DNA from 4 places in the Streptomyces sp. NPDC046122 genome. Region 1 is predicted to be linked to each of the others. Evidence: riboswitches for the same ligand, from Rfam matches in the RefSeq annotation. Region 1 holds a riboswitch; each other region holds the start of a gene.

The links. A riboswitch is a leader RNA that binds a small molecule or an ion and turns the genes downstream of it on or off. The one in region 1 is predicted to bind cyclic di-AMP.
Region 2: linked by a shared signal. The riboswitch ahead of AC07FK_RS18250 (M23 family metallopeptidase) and the one ahead of AC07FK_RS13625 (C40 family peptidase) in region 1 are both predicted to bind cyclic di-AMP.
Region 3: linked by a shared signal. The riboswitch ahead of AC07FK_RS04410 (M23 family metallopeptidase) and the one ahead of AC07FK_RS13625 (C40 family peptidase) in region 1 are both predicted to bind cyclic di-AMP.
Region 4: linked by a shared signal. The riboswitch ahead of AC07FK_RS10620 (LysM peptidoglycan-binding domain-containing protein) and the one ahead of AC07FK_RS13625 (C40 family peptidase) in region 1 are both predicted to bind cyclic di-AMP.

What each region holds. Positions count from the first base shown of each region.
Region 1 is NZ_JBWKLQ010000004.1:108,208-112,947, forward strand. Features, by position in the region: gene AC07FK_RS13615 (C40 family peptidase) at 1-738, opposite strand, end outside; gene AC07FK_RS13620 (hypothetical protein) at 1,090-1,443, shown strand; gene AC07FK_RS13625 (C40 family peptidase) at 1,613-2,839, opposite strand; cyclic di-AMP (ydaO/yuaA leader) riboswitch at 2,847-3,012, opposite strand; gene pcrA (DNA helicase PcrA) at 3,316-4,740, shown strand, end outside.
Region 2 is NZ_JBWKLQ010000006.1:32,936-37,675, reverse strand. Features, by position in the region: gene AC07FK_RS18265 (helix-turn-helix domain-containing protein) at 1-345, shown strand, start outside; gene AC07FK_RS18260 (DUF6126 family protein) at 347-499, shown strand; gene AC07FK_RS18255 (tyrosine-protein phosphatase) at 500-1,324, opposite strand; cyclic di-AMP (ydaO/yuaA leader) riboswitch at 1,785-1,954, shown strand; gene AC07FK_RS18250 (M23 family metallopeptidase) at 1,957-2,892, shown strand; gene AC07FK_RS18245 (SGNH/GDSL hydrolase family protein) at 3,078-3,869, shown strand; gene AC07FK_RS18240 (STM4011 family radical SAM protein) at 3,822-4,718, opposite strand; gene AC07FK_RS18235 (STM4012 family radical SAM protein) at 4,727-4,740, opposite strand, start outside.
Region 3 is NZ_JBWKLQ010000001.1:1,020,594-1,025,333, forward strand. Features, by position in the region: gene AC07FK_RS04395 (bifunctional acetate--CoA ligase family protein/GNAT family N-acetyltransferase) at 1-716, opposite strand, end outside; gene AC07FK_RS04400 (HPr family phosphocarrier protein) at 860-1,141, shown strand; gene AC07FK_RS04405 (GntR family transcriptional regulator) at 1,320-2,015, opposite strand; gene AC07FK_RS04410 (M23 family metallopeptidase) at 2,194-3,015, opposite strand; cyclic di-AMP (ydaO/yuaA leader) riboswitch at 3,029-3,191, opposite strand; gene AC07FK_RS04415 (M16 family metallopeptidase) at 3,412-4,740, opposite strand, start outside.
Region 4 is NZ_JBWKLQ010000003.1:287,886-292,625, forward strand. Features, by position in the region: gene AC07FK_RS10615 (SpoIIE family protein phosphatase) at 1-1,836, opposite strand, end outside; gene AC07FK_RS10620 (LysM peptidoglycan-binding domain-containing protein) at 1,940-2,680, opposite strand; cyclic di-AMP (ydaO/yuaA leader) riboswitch at 2,685-2,846, opposite strand; gene AC07FK_RS10625 (SDR family NAD(P)-dependent oxidoreductase) at 3,307-4,110, shown strand; gene AC07FK_RS10630 (SDR family oxidoreductase) at 4,126-4,740, opposite strand, start outside.

The DNA of each region.
Region 1 (4,740 bases):
GGCGCGGGAGTTGGACGCGGCCGGGGCGGCGGCCGGGGCGGCCGGGACGCCGCGCGGCGCGGCACGGTCGGCGCGGGACGCGGCGGGCGAGGCGCCGTGGCCGTCCTCCTCGGCGTACCGCGCGCGCTGCTCCGCCGTCAGACGGGACAGCAGGCGTTCGGCCGCGCCGATCTTGTCCTGGATCCTCGCCTTGTGCCTGCGCAGGTCCGCCTGGTGGGCCTTGAGTTCGGCCAGGCGGCCGCCGGCCTCCTCCCGCAGCTGCGCGATCCGGCCGAGCTGCTGCTGGATGCCCGTGACGGCGGCGGCCTGCCGGTCGCCCGCGCGGTCGGCGATCGAGGCGCGTTCCAGGTACTGGTCCGGGTCGGACGTCAGGGCGAGCTGCACGGCCGGGTCGATGGCGCCGGTGCGGTACTGCGAGGTGGCGAGCGAACCGAGCGCGTTGCGCGCGGTGTTGAGGCGCTCGGTCCTGCGGGCGGCCTCGTCGCGCAGCGAGTCCAGCGCCTCGGTGGCGGCCCCCGCCTTCTCCTTCGCGCCGTTGTACTTCTCGGTGGCGATCTCGGCGTCGTGGTAGAGCCGGTCGGCCTTCGCCTTCACCTGAGCGGGGGTGAGGGCGGGCTCCGCGTGCCCGATGCCGTCGAACGCGGTGGCACTCGCCGCTCCGGCCAGCACGATCGTGAACGCGGTGCGGGTGGTGCTGCCGGTGAGCGTGCGTTGTCTGGGCTTTCGGTGCGTGGCCACGAGGGCGTCCACGTCCTTCCGTCCTGTACGTCGCTGTACGTCCAGCCGCTCGCATCCGGCGGCGCCCCGCACAGGGGGACGGACCGCCGCCGGACTCTCGGCGGGGCGGCCGACTGCCGTTCCGGGGCGGAGCGGCGGTGGGGAGTCGGCCACCTGGGGAAGGACGCTAAACGCGGCGGTCACGGGGCAGTGGCGGAATGACCGACAGTGGTCGAAACAGGCCGCCGTATGAACGGCGTTGAGAAGCAGGTCTGCTCCGGAAGCGAGCATTCCGCTGTTCCGCGACCGATACACCGATGGCGCGGCAGCCCGGCCGCCGGGCCTGCTATGGCCGGAGCTAGGCTCCGGTTCATGGACGTACTCATCAATGTCTTCGTCGGCCTGCACATCATCGGCATCGCCGCGCTGCTCGGCGGCTTCCTGACCCAGATGAAGGCGATGAGCGCCGGCGCCGCCCGCTTCACCCCCGCGATGCTGCACGGCGCGCTGACCATGCTCGTCACGGGCGTGGCGCTGGTGGGCCTCAACCAGGCGGACGACCAGACGGTGAACAACCTCAAGATCGGCGTCAAGCTCGCGGTCCTGGTGGTGATCCTCGGGCTGGTCTACGTGAAGCGCGACGAGGAGAAGGTGGAGAAGGCCCTGTTCGGAGCCGTCGGCGGACTGACCGTCGCCAACATCTTCATCGCGGTGCTCTGGACCTGACCCGGCCTGACCCGACCGGCTCGACCTGACCTGGCTGCCCCGGCGTGCCCTGGGCCGGCCCAGGCCGGTACCGCAGCCGCCCCGGCTCCCGCCGGTCGTGGCAGCCGGTGAGCCGTACCGCCACCGCGCCGGGCCTTGCGCCCGGGGCGGTGGCGGTACGCGCTCGGAACTACGCGGGGCGCACGCTGCCGTAGATCGGCATGTAGTAGATCGACTCCTCGCGGACGTTCGTGCCGGGCTTCGGGGCGTGGATCATCTTGCCGCCGCCGATGTAGACGCCGACGTGGCTGATGTCGTCGTAGAAGAAGACGAGGTCGCCCGGCTTGAGATCACCGGTCGCCACCCGGGTGCCGACGTTCACCTGGTCCCAGGTGGTGCGGGGGAGCGTGACGCCGGCGGCCTTCCAGGCGGCCTGGGTCAGGCCGGAGCAGTCGTAGGAACTGGGTCCCGCCGCGCCCCACACGTACGGCTTGCCGATCTGGGCGCGGGCGAAGGCGAGGACCTTCTCGGCCTTGGCGGCGTACGCGTCACCGGCGACGGGGGTCGTGCCGGTGCCGGTGCCGGTCCCGGTGCCCGTTCCGGTACCCGTACCCGCATCGCTCTCGTCGTTCTGGGCGGCTTCGCGCTCGCGGTCGGCCTCCGCCTCGGCAGCGGCTTCCGCCTTGGCCGCCGCCTTCGCCTCGGCCGCCGCCTTCGCCTCTGCCTCGGCCTTCGCCTCTGCCTTGCGCCGGGCCTCCGCCTCGCGCTTCTCCTCCAGCTCCGCGAGCCGGGCCTTCTCCCGCGCGGTCAGCCGCGACAGCAGGTCACGCGCCTCCGCGAGCTTCCTCTGCACGTCCTGCTTCGAGGACTTGAGGGAGTCCTGCGACTCGGCCAGGCTCTCCAGGCTCCTGGTGGCCTCGGCGCGCTGCCCGGACGCCTCCGCCTGCTGCTCCTGAAAGTCCGTGACGTCCGCCTTCTGGCGTTCCGTCATCCGGTCCATCAGCCGGTTCTGGTCGAAGTACGCCTGCGGGCTGTCGGCGAGGAGCAGCGCGGCGGTCGGCGTGACCGACCCCGACCGGTACTGCGCCGCCGCGTACGTGCCCAGCTTGCGCCGCGCGTCGTTCAGTCTCTCGGTGCTCCGGGCGACCGAGTCGAGCAGGCCGTCCACCGACTTCCGCTGCTTCTCGGTGGCTTCCTTGGCGAGGTTGTACTTCTGCGTGGCCGTGCCGGCCTGCCGGTAGAGGTCGTCGACCTTCTTCTGTACTTCCTCGACGGACGGCGTACGGGCCGACGGGTCGGAGGGCGCGGCTCCGGCCGACTGGGCGAGCAGACCGACTGAGGCGAGGGCCGCCGTCGTGACACCCAGGGCGGGTGCGGTGGTGCGTACCCGGGTACGCGGCTTGCGATGCGACGCCAAGGCCGGCATCTCCTTCCGTGGACCGCCTACCGGGTTAGCTGTCGGGTTCGGGCGGGACAGACGGAAGGTGCCCTACGGTCCGTGGGACTGCGGACCGATTCACCCCAGGTGATGCGCGTGGGTCCCCGGTTCCGAACCGCCCTGGGGCAGGCCGGATTCGGCGTGGGCCACCCGCTCCGGCGCTGTTCGCCGGCTGGGGTACGAGCAGCCCGAGTCGGCACGCTAGCCAACAGTCGTGACCGCTGGGAAGCCCGATGTTCGATATGCCCGATACGTGTTCGTTACCTGGCCGAGCCGGTTCCGTTGCGCGCCCCACGAGCCGGCTCGCGGGGTCCGGTCGCGGGGCGTGGGCAAGCTCACACGGGGTGAACGGGGGTGCGCCGGCGTGCGGTGCGGCGGCTCCGGCCGGTCGTCTCGCGCGGGCCCGGCGGAATCCGGGGCGGGCTGTCGGTGGTCCCGCCTAAGCTTGGTAGACGATGAGCAGCCTCTTTGACGACAGCTTCCTGGCCGACCTCCAGCACACGGAGTACGCGAAGGACACCGCCCCGCCGCCCCCCGAGGACCACGCCCCGGAGGAGGTCCCGCACGACCTGTTCGGGGGTGCCTTCGACGCGCCTCCGGCGCCCAGGGACGCGCACTACAGGGACGGCGCGCCGCGCCCCGTCGTGGACGCCGCCGCGCTGCTCGAAGGGCTGAACGAGGAGCAGCGCGCCGCCGTCGTGCACTCCGGGTCGCCGCTGCTCATCGTGGCCGGCGCGGGCTCGGGCAAGACCCGCGTCCTGACCCACCGCATCGCGTACCTGCTGGCCAAGCGGGGCGTGCACCCCGGCCAGATCCTCGCGATCACCTTCACCAACAAGGCCGCCGGCGAGATGAAGGAGCGCGTGGAGCAGCTCGTGGGCCCCCGCGCGGGCCACATGTGGGTCTCCACCTTCCACAGCGCCTGCGTGCGCATCCTGCGCCGCGAGTCGAAGAAGCTCGGCTTCACGTCCTCGTTCTCGATCTACGACGCCGCCGACTCGAAGCGCCTCATGGCGCTCGTCTGCCGCGATCTGGACCTCGATCCCAAGCGCTTCCCGCCGAAGGCGTTCAGCGCCAAGGTCTCGAACCTGAAGAACGAGCTGATAGACGAGGAGACGTTCGCCGGCCAGGCCGCCGACGGCTTCGAGAAGACCCTGGCCCAGGCGTACGCGATGTACCAGGCACGGCTGCGCGAGGCCAACGCCCTGGACTTCGACGACATCATCATGACCACGGTGCACCTGCTCCAGGCGTTCCCGGACGTCGCCGAGCACTACCGGATGCGCTTCCGGCACGTCATGGTCGACGAGTACCAGGACACCAACCACGCCCAGTACACGCTCGTACGCGAACTGGTGGGCCCCTCGGGTGAGGGCCGGGCCCCGGGCGAGCTGTGCGTCGTGGGTGACGCCGACCAGTCGATCTACGCGTTCCGCGGCGCGACGATCCGCAACATCCTCCAGTTCGAGGAGGACTACCCGGACGCGAAGACGATCCTGCTGGAGCAGAACTACCGCTCGACGCAGACGATCCTCACAGCGGCCAACGCCGTCATCGAGCGCAACGAGAACCGCCGGCCCAAGAACCTGTGGACGGAAGCCGGCGCAGGCTCCCTGATCACCGGGTACGTCGCGGACACCGAGCACGACGAGGCGCAGTTCGTCGCCGAGGAGATCGACCGGCTCACGGACGCGGGCGACGCGAAGGCCGGCGACGTCGCCGTCTTCTACCGCACGAACGCCCAGTCCCGCGTCTTCGAAGAGATCTTCATCCGCGTCGGGCTGCCCTACAAGGTCGTCGGCGGCGTGCGCTTCTACGAGCGCAAGGAGGTGCGGGACGTCCTCGCGTACCTGCGCGTCCTGGCCAACCCCGAGGACACC
Region 2 (4,740 bases), on a different contig from region 1:
CGCGCCGGCGACGCCGAGGCGCGGGAGGCCGACGGCTGGACGTACCACCGGGCCGGCGGTTCGGGGCGCGCCATGCAGGCGCTGCGGGTGCACGTGCCGTACGGCGCTCAGGGCGACCTGGTGCGCGTCCACCCCGGCGAGGAGTGGCTGTACGTCCTGTCGGGGCGGCTGCGGCTGGTGCTCGGCGAGAGCGTGCACCGGCTCGACGCCGGGGACAGCGCCCATTACGACTCGCTGACCCCGCACCGCATCGCCGCGGCCGGCCCCGAGGGGGCCGACCTGCTGTTCGTCCACACGCTGTTGCAGAGCGCCACCGCCGGGCTGTGCCTTCCTCAGGAGACCTGACATGCCGCTGCCGGAAGAGAAGACCGCCGCACGCCGCTTCGTGGAGGACAGGATCCCCAGGGGCCTGGCGATCCGCGTCTTCGTGTACGTCGTCGCGGGCCACCTGTTCGCGGCCTTCGTCTACCTGCTCTTCACGCTCGGCGGCTCGCGCTGATCAGCTCGCGTCGAGCAGCCGCGCACGCAGCCGCTCACGGATCTCCGGGGTGACGTTCAGCCCCTCCGCCAGGTAGCGGTCGGTGCTGCCCCAGATCTCCTCGATCGTCTCGAAGGCGGCGGCCAGGTACTCCGCGCGGGCCTCGAAGAGCGGACTGAGCAGCTCCATGACCTCGGGGGACATCGCGGCCGGCGAGTCGTCGCTGCGGCGGACCTTGTAGCGGCGGCGCGGGTCGTTCGACTTCAGGTAGTCCGCCTCGATCGCCTCGCGCTCGACGCCGATCGCCAGCAGGGTCACGGCTATCGACAGGCCCGCGCGGTCCTTGCCCGCCGCACAGTGCATCAGCGCGGGCACGCTGTCCTCGGCGAGGGCGTGCAGCACCTGGCTGTGCTCGGCCGTACGCTCCTTGATGATCACCCGGTACGTCGCCGACATCCGGTCCGCGGCCTTGCCGTCCGCGAGGATCTCGCGCAGCTCGTCGAGGTTCCCGTCGCGGACCATCTTCCAGAACACGGCGCCGTCGGCCGGGTCGGTCAGCGGCAGGTTCACGTTGCGCACGCCGGGCAGCTCGACGTCCGGGCCCTCCAGCTTCTGGTCGGCCTCGTTGCGGAAGTCGAAGACCGTGTGGAGGCCCAGCGAGCCGAGGAACGCCGCGTCCGCCGCGGTGGCGTGCGCCAGATGACCGCTGCGGAACAGCACGCCGTGCCGGACCCGCCGCCCGTCCACCGTCGGCAGTCCGCCCACGTCGCGGAAGTTGCGCACCGAGGCGAGCTCCGGCTCCGACGCGGCCTGGACCGGGGGGACTTGCGGCAGCTGCTGTGTCACGTGGGCTCCTGAAGTCTGCCGTCGGCGCTGCTCGCCGACTTCGGCGCGTTTCGACGATACGACACGGGTTCCCGGGGCAATCATCTCCGCGGACAAATGCCTCGGGGCGGGCAGGGGCGGCGCGGCCGCATGACGGTCTTACGCACCTAAGACCACCCGTAACTCACTCTTGGGGTGAAACGGACTATTACGGGTCAACTCACCCTGTGGCCAGGGGGAATGGTGACACCTCTGGTGAGCAGGATCATATTCGTGACGGTGCGTGGCGAAGCGCCGTGGGCGCATGCCAGTTCACAGGCGGGGCGCAAAGATCCGTAATCCACGCAGGGTGACGGGAATTGGGTCGTGCATTCCCCTACTGCAATCGCGCGGTGAATGGACCGGCTTGTACGGGGGAGCCGCGTCGGCTTACGGTCACCGTCAATCCGGGTGGACCGCCGAATCCTGCCACCTCCCGGAATCCGCACTCACACTCACTCACGCGTGGCAGGAGCGGGGGAACCAGGTAAGTACGCCGGCAACCGGAACTACCACTTCCGGAAACCGGCTTTGGGGTGAAGTCGCGCCAGCGGCCGGACATCTCCAGTCCGAACCCGACAGCTCACCTCGTAGGCGCCGGAGAGGAATGTTCCATGCCCGCAAAGGGTAAGCACCGCCGCCCGAGGTCCAACCCGCTCACCCGCGGTTTCGTCGCCGCCGGTACGGGCGGAGCCGTACTCGCCCTGCCCCTCATCGCCGCCACCGGCGCCAACGCCGCCGAGAAGGCTGCCCCGGCCACCACGGCCGCGGGCAAGGCCGCCGCCCCGGCCGCCGCCGAGAAGGCGACGCCGAAGAAGAAGGCGTCCACCCGGACGTACTCCGTGGTCTCCGGCGACTACCTGTCGAAGATCGCCGACGAGCAGGACGTGCGGGGCGGCTGGCAGAAGCTGTACGAGGACAACCGCGAGGTCGTCGGCGGCAATCCCTCGCTGATCCTGCCGGGCATGAAGCTCACCATCGGCGCGAAGGCGGACGCCCCGGCGAAGGCGGCCCCCGCGAAGCCCGCCCCCGCGAAGGCCGAGCGCCCGGCGGCCAAGCCCGCGCCCGCCGCCCCGAAGGCCGCCCCCAAGGCCGAGGCGCAGACCGAGACCCAGAAGCCCGCCTCGACCACGCGGAACACCGGCTCCGGGTTCACCTCCCCGGTCGCCGCGGGTGTCACCACCCCGTACCGCATGGCCGGCGGCAGCTGGTCCAGCGGCTACCACACGGGTGTCGACTTCGCCGCGTCCAGCGGTACCCCGGTCAAGGCGGTCGGCGCCGGCACCGTCGTCTCCGCGGGCTGGAGCGGCGCGTACGGCAACGAGGTCGTCATCAAGCACGAGGACGGCCGGTACTCGCAGTACGCCCACCTCTCCTCGCTGTCCGTCTCCGCCGGTCAGAGCGTCGGCGGCGGCACGCAGATCGGCCTCTCCGGCAGCACGGGCAACTCCACCGGCCCGCACCTGCACTTCGAGATCCGGACCGGCCCGAGCTACGGCTCGGACGTCGACCCGCTGGCCTACCTCCGCGGCCACGGCGTCACCATCTGACGCTTCACTCCGTCAGGGCACTTCCGTACGCCCCCTTTGCCGTCACACGCGACGGCAAAGGGGGCGTACGCGCATTGCGGGTCTATTCCGAGTTGGGTGAATCTTGACCGGTGTCTTATATCACCCCCCGTCAACCCCTCCCTACGGTGGCGTAGGTCACTCGCTCCAGTGAAGGATGTACCGACGTGGCAGACGATTCGAGATCATTCAGTGCAGGCACCATCGGGTCGTACGCGGCGATCGGCGACAGCTTCACCGAAGGGGTCGGAGATCCGGGTCCCGGCGGTGCGTTCATCGGCTGGGCCGACCGGCTCGCCGTACTCCTCGACGACCGCGTCCCCGAGAACACGTTCCGCTATGCCAACCTCGCCGTACGCGGCCGGCTCCTCGACCAGATCGTGGCCGAGCAGGTCCCGCGCGCGAAGGCACTGGCTCCCGACCTGGTGAGCTTCTGCGCCGGCGGCAACGACATCCTCCGGCCGGGCAGCGACCCCGACGACGTCGCCGAGCGCTTCGAGCGGGCCGTCGCGGAGCTCACCGACGCCGTGGGCACCGTGCTGGTGACCACCGGCTTCGACACCCGCGGTGTCCCCGTCCTGCGCCACTTGCGCGGCAAGATCGCGACGTACACGGCGCACGTGCGGGCGGTCGCCGACCGGTACGACTGCCCGGTGCTCGACCTGTGGTCGCTCAAGTCCGTCCAGGACCGGCGTGCCTGGGACGGCGACCGGCTCCACCTCTCGCCCGAGGGGCACACCCGCGTCGCGCTGCGCGCCGCACAGGTGCTCGGGCTCGACGTGCCGGCCGACCCGGACCAGGCGTGGCCGCCGATGGCCCCGCGCAACTCGCTGGAGGCGCGCCGGGACAACGTCCAGTGGGCGCGGGAGCACCTGGTGCCGTGGATCGGGCGGCGGCTGCGCGGGGAGTCCTCAGGTGATCACGTCGAGGCGAAGAGGCCCGACCTGCTGCCCCTGTGAGAGGTCCGGGGGCACGCGCTCCAGGACGCCGCCCGCGAACACGTCGTACAGCGGCAGCGTCTCCAGGTGGACGTAGCCGATGTGGCAGTCGCAGACGGCGAGCGGGCAGGCGCGGGGGCGCAGGGCCCGGCGGTACGAGCCGTCGTAGAGGTTGCCGAGCTCCGCGCGGACGAAGTGGCAGCGGCGTACCGTGCCGTCGCCGTCCACCGAGATCACCGACTCGCCGGTCCGGCAGGGGAGACCGGCCGAGCGGTGCGGGTGGCGGCTGTACGGGAAGAGGGGGTCCAGCGCCGTCCACCGGTCGGCCTCGGCGTCCGTGTACGTGCGGCCCTCCGCCGCGTTGACCCACAGGTAGACCTCGGAGGGGAGCTCGGCGCGCAGTCGGCGCGCCTCCGCCAGGTGCTCGGGCAGACCGACCACGCCGACGCTGAAACGCACGCCGCCGGCCGTCAGTTCGCGGCACTTGGCGAGGAAGCGGTCGTACGGCGTCTGACCCGGGTGGTACGTGCACCACAGCGCCAGCGTGTCCGGGTCGGCGTCGCCGCCGGTGAGCCAGTCGGTGCGGCAGCTGAGGTTCGTCTGGATGGCCACGCGCCGGATGTGCGGCAGCCGGGACAGCTCGGTGAGGGCGCGGCGGTACCAGGAGCGGACCAGGCCCTCGCCCCACGGCGTGAACAGCACCGAGAGCCGGTCGTCGGTCCGCGCCGCGGCCCACGCGGTGAAGCGCTCCAGCGCGGCGCGGTCGGCGCGCAGCTGCTCGGCGCTGTCGCGCCGCTTGGCGAAGGGGCAGTACGGGCAGTCGTAGTCGCAGGAGGCGAGCGGGCCGCGGTACAGGATCGTCAGGTCCACGGCAGGGCTCACTTCGGTTCGT
Region 3 (4,740 bases), on a different contig from region 1:
GTGCGCCCCACTCCGCCCGGCGCGCGGCCCGCGCCGACGACGGCGACCGAGCCGGGGCCGAGCAGCCGCTGCACGGAGCGGGACTCCGCGCGGTGCTCGCGGGCGCGCTGGACGGCGACGGAGCGGTCGGTCGGCTCCAGGTCGAACTCGAGGTGGACGACGCCGTCCTCGAAGCTGCGCTTCTGGGTGTAGCCCGCGTCGGTGAAGACTTTGATCATCTTGGTGTTGGCGGGCAGCACCTCCGCGACGAAGCGCCGGATGCCGCGCTCGCGCGCGACCGCGCCGACGTGCTCCAGGAGGGCGGAGGCGACCCCGCGCCCCTGGTGCGCGTCCTGGACGAGGAAGGCGACCTCGGCCAGGTCGGCGTCGGGGCCGGAGGAGGGCCGCCCCTGCGCGTTGATCCGGTCGTAGCGGACGGTGGCGATGAACTCGCCGCCGACCGTGGCGGCCAGTCCCACCCGGTCCACGTAGTCGTGGTGGGTGAAGCGGTGGACGTCCTTGGCGGAGAGGCGGGGGTACGGGGCGAAGAAGCGGTAGTACTTCGACTCGTCCGACACCTGCTCGTAGAAGCTGACCAGGCGCTGCGCGTCGTCGGCGGTGATGGGGCGGATCCGCGCCGTGCCTCCGTCACGCAGCACCACGTCGGCTTCCCAGTGGGCCGGGTACGCGTGGTGTCCGTCGTGGTCCTGCGAGGCCTGCTCCGGCGAGGGCTGCATGACGAAAGCCTACGGGTCGCGGGGCAGCGCGGGGCAAGGCAGGCTGAGGCCGCGGCGCGGGCCGGCCCGGGGCGGGGGCACGGCCGCTCCGCACGACGTGAGAGACTGGTCTAGACAACCGTTAGAACATGAAGGGCAACACCATGGTTGAGCGCCGTGTCACCGTCGGCTGGGCCGAGGGCCTGCACGCCCGGCCCGCCTCCATCTTCGTCCGCGCGGCGACCGCCTCGGGCGTCCCCGTGACGATCGCCAAGGCCGACGGCAACCCGGTCAACGCCGCCTCCATGCTCGCGGTGCTGGGCCTCGGCGCGCAGGGTGGCGAGGAGATCGTGCTGGCGTCCGAGGCCGACGGCTCCGATGCCGCTCTCGACCGCCTGGCGAAGCTGGTCTCCGAGGGCCTGGACGAGCTGCCCGAGACCGTCTGACCACTCGGACGGGCGCATTCTCACGAAGGAGCCGCGGCACCCGGAATTCGGGGACCGCGGCTTCTTTCTGTTTTGCACGCGGACGGCCACACACATCCGCACGCCGCGGTATTCCAGTGAATTCGGACAGCAGAAAAAGCCCCGCGAATTCGCCCTCTTTTTATATACGGCGCGGCTGTTAAAGGCGGCCACTCACCGTGTTTACGTCATGTTGCGAAGTCCTCACGCCTGCGCGCCCGCGTTCGCGCCCGGTGCGACGCAGCCGGTGCGAGGCCACCGCGCGTTCGGCGTGCAGGGCCGTCAGCGCGCGGGCCCGTTCCGCGTCGCCGCGCGCCACGGCGTCGACGATGGCCCCGTGCTCCGCCCACGCCTCCGCGGGACGCGCGGGCTGCTCGACGGCGTACATCCAGGCGATCTTGTGTCTGAGCTGGGTGAGCAGGGCCGTGAGGCCGGGGCTGCCCGACGCCTGGGCGAGCGTCTCGTGGAACCAGCCGCCCAGCGCCCGCAGATCCTCGCCCTCTCCCCGGCGCGCCCGCTCCTGCCCGAGTCTGACCAGGCCGCGCAGCACCTTGAGGTGGGCCTCGGTACGCCGCTGGGCGGCACGGGCCGCGCCCAGCGGTTCGAGGAGCGTGCGCACCTCCAGGAGGTCGGCGGCCTCCTGCTCGGTGGGCTCGGCCACGCAGGCGCCGGCGTGCCGGCGGGTGGTGACGAACCCTTCGGACTCCAGCGTGCGCAGCGCCTCGCGCACCGGGACGCGCGAGACGCCGTAACGGCGCGCGAGGAGCTCTTCGGTGAGCCTGGCGCCGCGCGGGAACACACCGGAAACGATGTCGTCACGGATTGCCGTGCATACCGATTGCGCGGGAATGCGCATGACCGAACCTCCGCCTTTGATCCCCGCACAACGCGGTCGACCGACGCCTTTTCGGTGACTCTATTGCAGCATTCCGCATTTTCCGACGGGCGCCGTAATTCAGGGACGGCTTTTGGACACGCGCAAGGCCCCGGCGGGGAAGCCGGGGCCTTGCGTACGAGCGGACGGACCGGACGCGTCAGACGCTCACGCCGTGGGCGCGCAGGTACGCGACCGGGTCCATGTCGGAGCCGTACTCGGGGGACGTACGGGCCTCGAAGTGCAGGTGGGGGCCCGTCGAGTTGCCGGTCGAGCCCGAGAGGCCGATCTGCTGGCCGGAGGTGACGGCTTGGCCGACGGAGACGCCGAGGGAGGAGAGGTGGCCGTACTGCGTGTACGTGCCGTCGTTCATCCGGATCACGATGTTGTTGCCGTACGCCCCGCCCCAGCCGGCCTCGACGACGGTGCCCGCACCGACGGCGACGACGGAACTGCCGGACGCGGCACGGAAGTCGACGCCGGAGTGACTGCCGGAGGACCAGAGGTTGCCGCCGGTCTTGTAGCCGGTGGTGACGACGGAGCCGGCGATCGGGAGGGTGTAGGCGTTCAGGCGCTTGCGCTCCGCCTCACGGGCGGCGCGCTCCTTGGCCGCGCGCTCCTCGCGCTCCTTCTTGGCCCGCGCCTCGGCCTCCGCCTTGGCTCTCGCCTCCGCCTTGCGCTTCGCCTCGGCCTTGCGCTCGGCCTCGGCCTTGCGCGCGGCCTCCGCCTTGACGGCGGCACGCTTCTGCTGGTCGGCCTGGGCCGCTATCTGGTCCGCGAGGGAGTCGCCGATGACGATGGCCTGGGTCAGGCCGGTGTCCTGGACGGCCTGGGCCGCGTCGCCGTCGGCGGCGAGGGCCGGAGAGGTCAGACCTCCGATGACGCCGGTGGTCGCGAGTGCGGCGACGCCGGCCATGTTCGCGCTCTTGCGCGTCAGGCGGCTCGGACGACGGTGCTTCCCGGTGGCACGGGTGAACGCCATGGAGTGGCTGGTCCTTTCCTTCCTTCTCGCCTACCGGGTTAGCTGACGGGTTCGGAGCAGGAAGGTCTCCTACGGACCCCTCCGCACCTGCGAAGGACGTCCGATTCACCCCAGGGACTGCGTGGGTCCCCGGCTCCCCAGGCTCGCGCCTGACGGGGACTCGGCGATGACTGTCCGGTGCCGCGGATGCGGCTCACTGCTGACGGACAGCCGGACAGACGCTAAACGGGTCATCTTTTAATCACCAAACAGACACGGCGTTTTGTAACGCACCCCACAGGCCAGACAGGCAACCTCCGCAACAAAACGGACATAAGAGAAGGACCCCGGCGGCCTCTCGAATACCGGGGTCCCACTTTGCCCCTCTTCAGGGCGGATCGAGCAGGCGGTTCGGGCTCAGCCGCTGACCACCTTCACCTCACCGATGCCGAGCGCCCTGACGGGCTCCTCGATCCGCGAGGCGTCACCCACGAGGACCGTGACCAGGCGGTCCTGCGGGAAGGCGCTGACGACCGCAGCGGTCGCCTCCACGGTGCCCGTCTCCGCGAGACGGGTGTACAGCTGGGCCTGGAAGTCGTCCGGCAGGTGCTGCTCGACCTGGTCCGCGAGCGTGCCCGCGACGGCCGCCGCCGTCTCGTACTTGAGCGGCGCGACCCCGACGAGGTTCTGTACGGCGACGTCCCGCTCGGCGTCGGTGAGGCCCTCGGCCGCGAGGGTGCGCAGCACCTTCCAGAGGTCTTCGAGCGCCGGGCCGGTGGACTCCGTGTCCACCGAGCCGCTGATCGCCAGCATCGAGGCGCCCGACCCGTCCGGCGCGGAGCGCAGCACCTGCCCGAAGGCGCGCACGCCGTACGTGTAGCCCTTCTCCTCGCGCAGGACGCGGTCCAGGCGGGAGGTGAGCGTGCCGCCCAGGCAGTACGTGCCGAGGACCTGCGCCGGCCACACGCGGTCGTGCCGGTCGGGGCCGATCCGGCCGATCAGCAGCTGCGTCTGGACCGCGCCGGGGCGGTCCACGACGACCACCCGGCCGGTGTCGTCGGCGACCACCGGCGGCACGGGACGCGGCTCGGAGTTGTCGCCCTTCCACGCGCCCAGGGTGTCCGCCAGGATCGCGTCCAGGTCGGTGCCCTCCAGGTCGCCGACGATCACGGCGGTGGCGGTCGCGGGGCGCACGTGCGCGGCGTAGAAGCCCTTCACGGCGGCGGCGTCGATGCGCCCCACCGTCTCCTCGGTGCCCTGGCGCGGCCGCGACATGCGCGAGGTCGCCGGGAAGAGCTCCTTGGAGAGCTGCTTGGCGGCGCGGCGGGACGGGTTGGCCGTCTCGTGCGGGATCTCGTCGAGCCGGTTGGCCACCAGGCGCTCGACCTCGCCGTCCGCGAAGGCGGGGGCGCGCAGCGCGTCGGCGAGCAGGCCGAGCGCCTTGGGCAGCCGGGAGACGGGGACCTCCAGGGAGACCCGGACGCCCGGGTGGTCGGCGAACGCGTCGAGCGTGGCTCCGCAGCGCTCCAGCTCGGCGGCGAACTCCTCGGCGGAGTGCTTGTCGGTGCCCTCCGACAGGGCACGCGCCATGATCGTCGCGACGCCGTCGAGCCCTTCCGGCTCGGCCTCCAGCGGGGCGGCGAGGAAGATCTCGACGGCCACGACCTGCTGGCCGGGGCGGTGGCAGCGCAGCACGGTCAGGCCGTTGGGCAGGCTGCCGCGCTCGGGGGCGGGGAAGGCCCACGG
Region 4 (4,740 bases), on a different contig from region 1:
CGCCAGGTCGAGGGCGGAGAAGTTGTGGACCGCGGTCCGCAGCCGGCCCATGGTGGCGGCGGCGTGCAGACCGTGTCCCACGACGTCGCCCACCACCAGGGCCACCCGGGCTCCGGGCAGCGGGATGACGTCGAACCAGTCGCCGCCCACCCCGGCCTGCGCGGGCAGATAGCGGTAGGCCACGTCCAGGGCGTCCTGCTCGGGCAGGACGCGCGGCAGCAGGCTGCGCTGGAGGGTCACGGCCATGGCGTGCTCGCGACTGAAGCGGCGGGCGTTGTCGATGGCGACCGCGGCCCGGGCGGCGAGTTCCTCGGCGAAGGCCAGGTCCTCCTCACCGAACCGCTCGGTGGATTCCGAGCGCCAGAAGTTCGCCATGCCCAGGACGACCCCGCGGGCCTGCAGCGGCACCGAGACCAGGGAACGGATGCCGAAGGCCAGGGCCCGGTCGGCCCCCTCCGGGTCCTGCGACCGCCAGCCGTGGGCGACGGTCAGATCGGCCTCCAGCACCGCGTGTCCGCTCGACAGAGCCGCCGCCATCGGCGTCGTGGGAACCACGAACCTGATCAGGTCGCCCACCGGCTGGAAGGGGCGGTCGGCGGGCCCGCCGACCACCGCGGCGCGGCGCATCTCGGTGTGGGCGCCGTCCGGCTCCTCGCCGCGCAGTACGGGGTCCAGCAGCTCCACCGTGGCGAAATTCGAGAACCCGGGGACGGCCACCTCCGCCAGTTCCTCGGCGGTGCGCACCACGTCCAGCGTGGTGCCGATCCGCACTCCCGCCTCGTACAGCAGCTTCAGGCGCTCCCGGGCGACCTCCGCCGCGCCGGTCAGCGCCCGCAGGTCCGTCGTGTCCCGGAGCGTGGCGGCGGTGCCGGGGAATCCGCCGTACGGGGCGGTCGGCCGGGTGTTGACGGCCAGCAGCCGGTCCCCGGCCAGATGGACCGCGTCGGTGACGCTGCGGCCGGAGACCAGGAGCCTGGTGATGGAGTCGTCGAGGCCCAGGTCGGTGATGTGGCGCCCCTCCGCGCCGGGGGGCAGTTCGAGGAGCCTGCGCGCCTCGTCGTTGGCCAGCGTCAGCCGTCCGTCGTCGTCGACGATGAGCACGCCCTCCCGGACGGCGTGCAGAACGGCGTCATGGTGCTCGTACATCCGGGTCATCTCGGTCGGCCCGAGGCCGTGCGTCTGTCGCCGCAGACGCCTGCTCACCAGGACGGCGCTGCCGGTGGCCAGAGCGAGGGCGGCGGCCCCGGAACCGAGGAGCATCGGCAGATGGCGGTCGACGGCGTCCCCGACGTTGTCGATCGTCACACCGGCTGCGACCAGCCCGACGACGGTGCCGGCGGTGTCGGTGACGGGGACGACGGCCCGCGCCGCGTCGTTGGGGGCGCCCTCGAAGATCTCCGTGAAGGGCTTTCCGGCCGTGGCCCGGTCGACGCCCTCGGCGCGCCCGCCGACCAGCGTCGGGTCGGTGTCGGCCAGCCGGGTGCCGTCCGGGCTCATCACCGCTATGAAGTCCACCCCCGAACCCCGCTGGGCTGCTTCCACGTGTGCGCGCAGCGCGGACGTGGGATCGGGGGAGCGCAGCGCCTCGACGGTGCCGGGGGCGTCCGCGAAGGCCTCCGCGGTGGCGAGCGAGCGGTTACGGGCGTCCTGCTCGCTGTCGTTGCGCGTCTGGAACGCGAGCGCGACCACGGCGGCCGTGATGAGCAGCACGGCGACGACGATCTGGAGGACGAGCACCTGACCGGCGGCGCTGCGTACCTCCAGCCGGGAACGCACCCCTCGCCGAGACGAGCGCGGTGACCCGACACCCCTGGGTCGTCCGGGACGTCCGCTCATGACCCATTTTTAGCATTTTGTGCGAATTGTCGGGCGTGCAATTGGTCTGCCTGCCCCGGCGAGGCGCCCGCAAGGGTCTCGCCGGGGCAGGCAGCGGGTTCTTCTAGTACGGGCCGTTCACGTTGTCGATCGAGCCGTACCGGTCGGCGGCGTAGTTGCACGCGGCGGTGATGTTGGCGACCGGGTCGTAGCTGTCCATCGAGGTGCCGGGCACGTGGTAGGCCGCGAAGGTGGGCGCGATGACCTGGAGCAGGCCCTTGGACGGCGTACCGGCCACGGCGTTGGAGTCCCAGTTGTTGATGGCCCTCGGGTTGCCCGACGACTCGCGCATGATGTTGCGGTGGATGCCCTCGTACGTGCCGGGGATGCCGTGCTTGGCCATGATGGCCAGCGACTCCTTGATCCAGCCGTCCAGGTCGTTCGTGTACGCCGTGGTCTCGGCCACGGCGGCACGGGCCTGCGAGCGGTCGGCGCGCTCGGCGGCCGGAGTGGGCTTGGCCTTGGGCTTCGCGGGCGCCTTGGCCTTCGCGCCGATCGTCAGCTCGAGGCCGGGGTGGATCAGCGAGGGCTTGTCGCCGATGACCGAGCGGTTGTCCTCGTACAGCTCTTTCCAGCCGCTCAGCGAGTGGGCGTCGGCGATCTTGGAAAGGGAGTCACCCGCGACCACGGTGTAGGTCTTGGGGGCGGCCTTCGCGGCGGCCGGGGCGGCGGCGGGCTGCGCCGCGCCCGCGGTGGTCGCGCCCAGCAGGGGCAGGATCAGCGCGGCGCCACCGGTGCCGGCGGCGATGAAGCCGCGGCGGAGCGATCTGACCTGGGAACGGCGGTGCTTACCCTTCGAGGGCATGACGAATTCCTCTCCGTCGCCTGCGAGGTGAGCTGTCGGGTTCGGGCTGGAGATGCCCGGTCGCACAGTCCGTGCGACTTCACCCCGAGCCGTTCCGGATTCCCGGATCGGCGGCTTACCTGGGTCCCCCGCTCCTGCCGTACGTGAGTGTGAGTGGGTTTGGATTCCGGACGGCGGCAGGATTCGGCGGTCCACCCGGATTGGGGGTGACCGTAAGCGAGAGGGGCCGGGAAGAACAAGCCCCGCATTCGCCGGAGCAATCGCAGCGCGTATCGGGGGCGTGGGAACTCCTGTCACTGTGCGTGGGCGGAAAACCCAACTTTCTTTCTGCGGACAGGAACTGACGATCGGCCGAACTTCCGCTTTCCTTCGCGGACGTGACTGGTATCACGAGCGATGGCACGCGACGGCCTTTCAGGCAAACCACCCACGTGGGTCATTTCCTGTCCGAAACGGGCATCTTGTCGGTCCAGTGAGGTGAAGGACCCTCCTGTGGAAGGGAGTTGGTGTCCCTCTGGTGGCGTCGCGGGGTGCGCCGCACTCGGTTCGGCCGAATCGGTCGCGCCAGAAGTGGGGCAAAAAGGAGCAGATGGATATAAAAATCTCGGGGAGGGTACCCGCTGATCATGACTGAGAACAGGAATAGGCCGCTGGCCGTCGTCACCGGTGCCTCCAGTGGAATCGGTTTCGAGCTGGCCAAGCAATTTGCGGAAAACGGATTCGATCTCGTACTGGCTGCCGAGAATTCGGAGATCGGTGCGGCGGCGGACGGGGTGCGGGCCCTCGGAGCCGGTGTCCACGCCGTGCGGACCGATCTGGCCACCCGGGAAGGTGTCGAACACCTGCTCGGCGCCGTCGCGGCGACCGGGCGGCCCGTCGACGCCGCCGCGCTCAACGCCGGCGTCGGCCAGGGCGGAGCCTTCCTCGACACCGACGTCGAGGACGAGGCGCGCGTGATCGACCTCAACATCACCGCCACCGTGCGGCTGGCGAAGGGCCTGCTGCCGGACATGGTGGCGCGTGACCGGGGCCGCCTGCTGTTCACGTCGTCCATCGCCGCGACCGCGCCCGGGTCCTTCCACGCCGTCTACAACGCCACCAAGTCCTTCGTGCAGTCGTTTGCCCAGGCGCTGGGGGACGAACTCAGGGGCACCGGTGTGACGGTCACCTCCCTGATGCCCGGGGCCACGGAGACGCCCTTCTTCCACCGCGCCGGCATGGACGACACCCGGGTCGGGCGGCAGAAGAAGGACGACCCCGAAGAGGTGGCCCGTCAGGGCTTCGAGGCGCTGATGGCCGGCCGGAGGAAGATCGTCGCCGGATCCGTGAAGACCAAGGCGCAGGGGCTCGTGAGCAGGTTCGTCCCCGACAGCCTCAAGGCGGCCGCGCACCGCAGGACGGCGCAACCCGGTTCCGGCGCGTCGAAGTGAGCGCCCCGGCGGGCGTCACGGAAGTGGCGTGCCGCCGGTGGCGTTGACGATCTCGGCCGTGATGTAACTCGCCTGCGGGGAGGCGAGGAACACGTACGCCGGGGCCATTTCCGCCGGTTGCGCGGGCCGCCCCAGCGGCGCCTGCTTTCCGAACTCCGTGGTGTCCGGCATGGTCGCCGGGATAAGCGGCGTCCACACCGGACCCGGGGCGACCGCGTTGACGCGGATTCCGCTGGACGCCACCATCTGCGCGAGCCCCTGGGTGAAGGCGACAATGGCGGACTTCGTCATGGCGTAGTCGAGCAGATGCGGGCTCGGCTTGTACGCCTGGACGGAGGAGGAGTTGATGATGCTGCCCCCCTCCGGAATATGAGGGAGCGCCATCTTCGACAGCCAGAACATGCCGTAGAGATTCGTCTTCATGACGCGGTCGAATTGCTCGGTGGAAATGGATCCGATACCGTCCGGCTGGGACATCTGATAGGCGGCGTTGTTCACCAGGATGTCGATGCGGCCGAATTCCGAGACGGCCCGCTCGACGAGCGACCGGCACTGTTCCTCTTCCCGGATGTCACAGGCCACCGCGACGGCTTCGCGACCCGCGTCCTCGATCAGCCGTGAGGTCTCGGC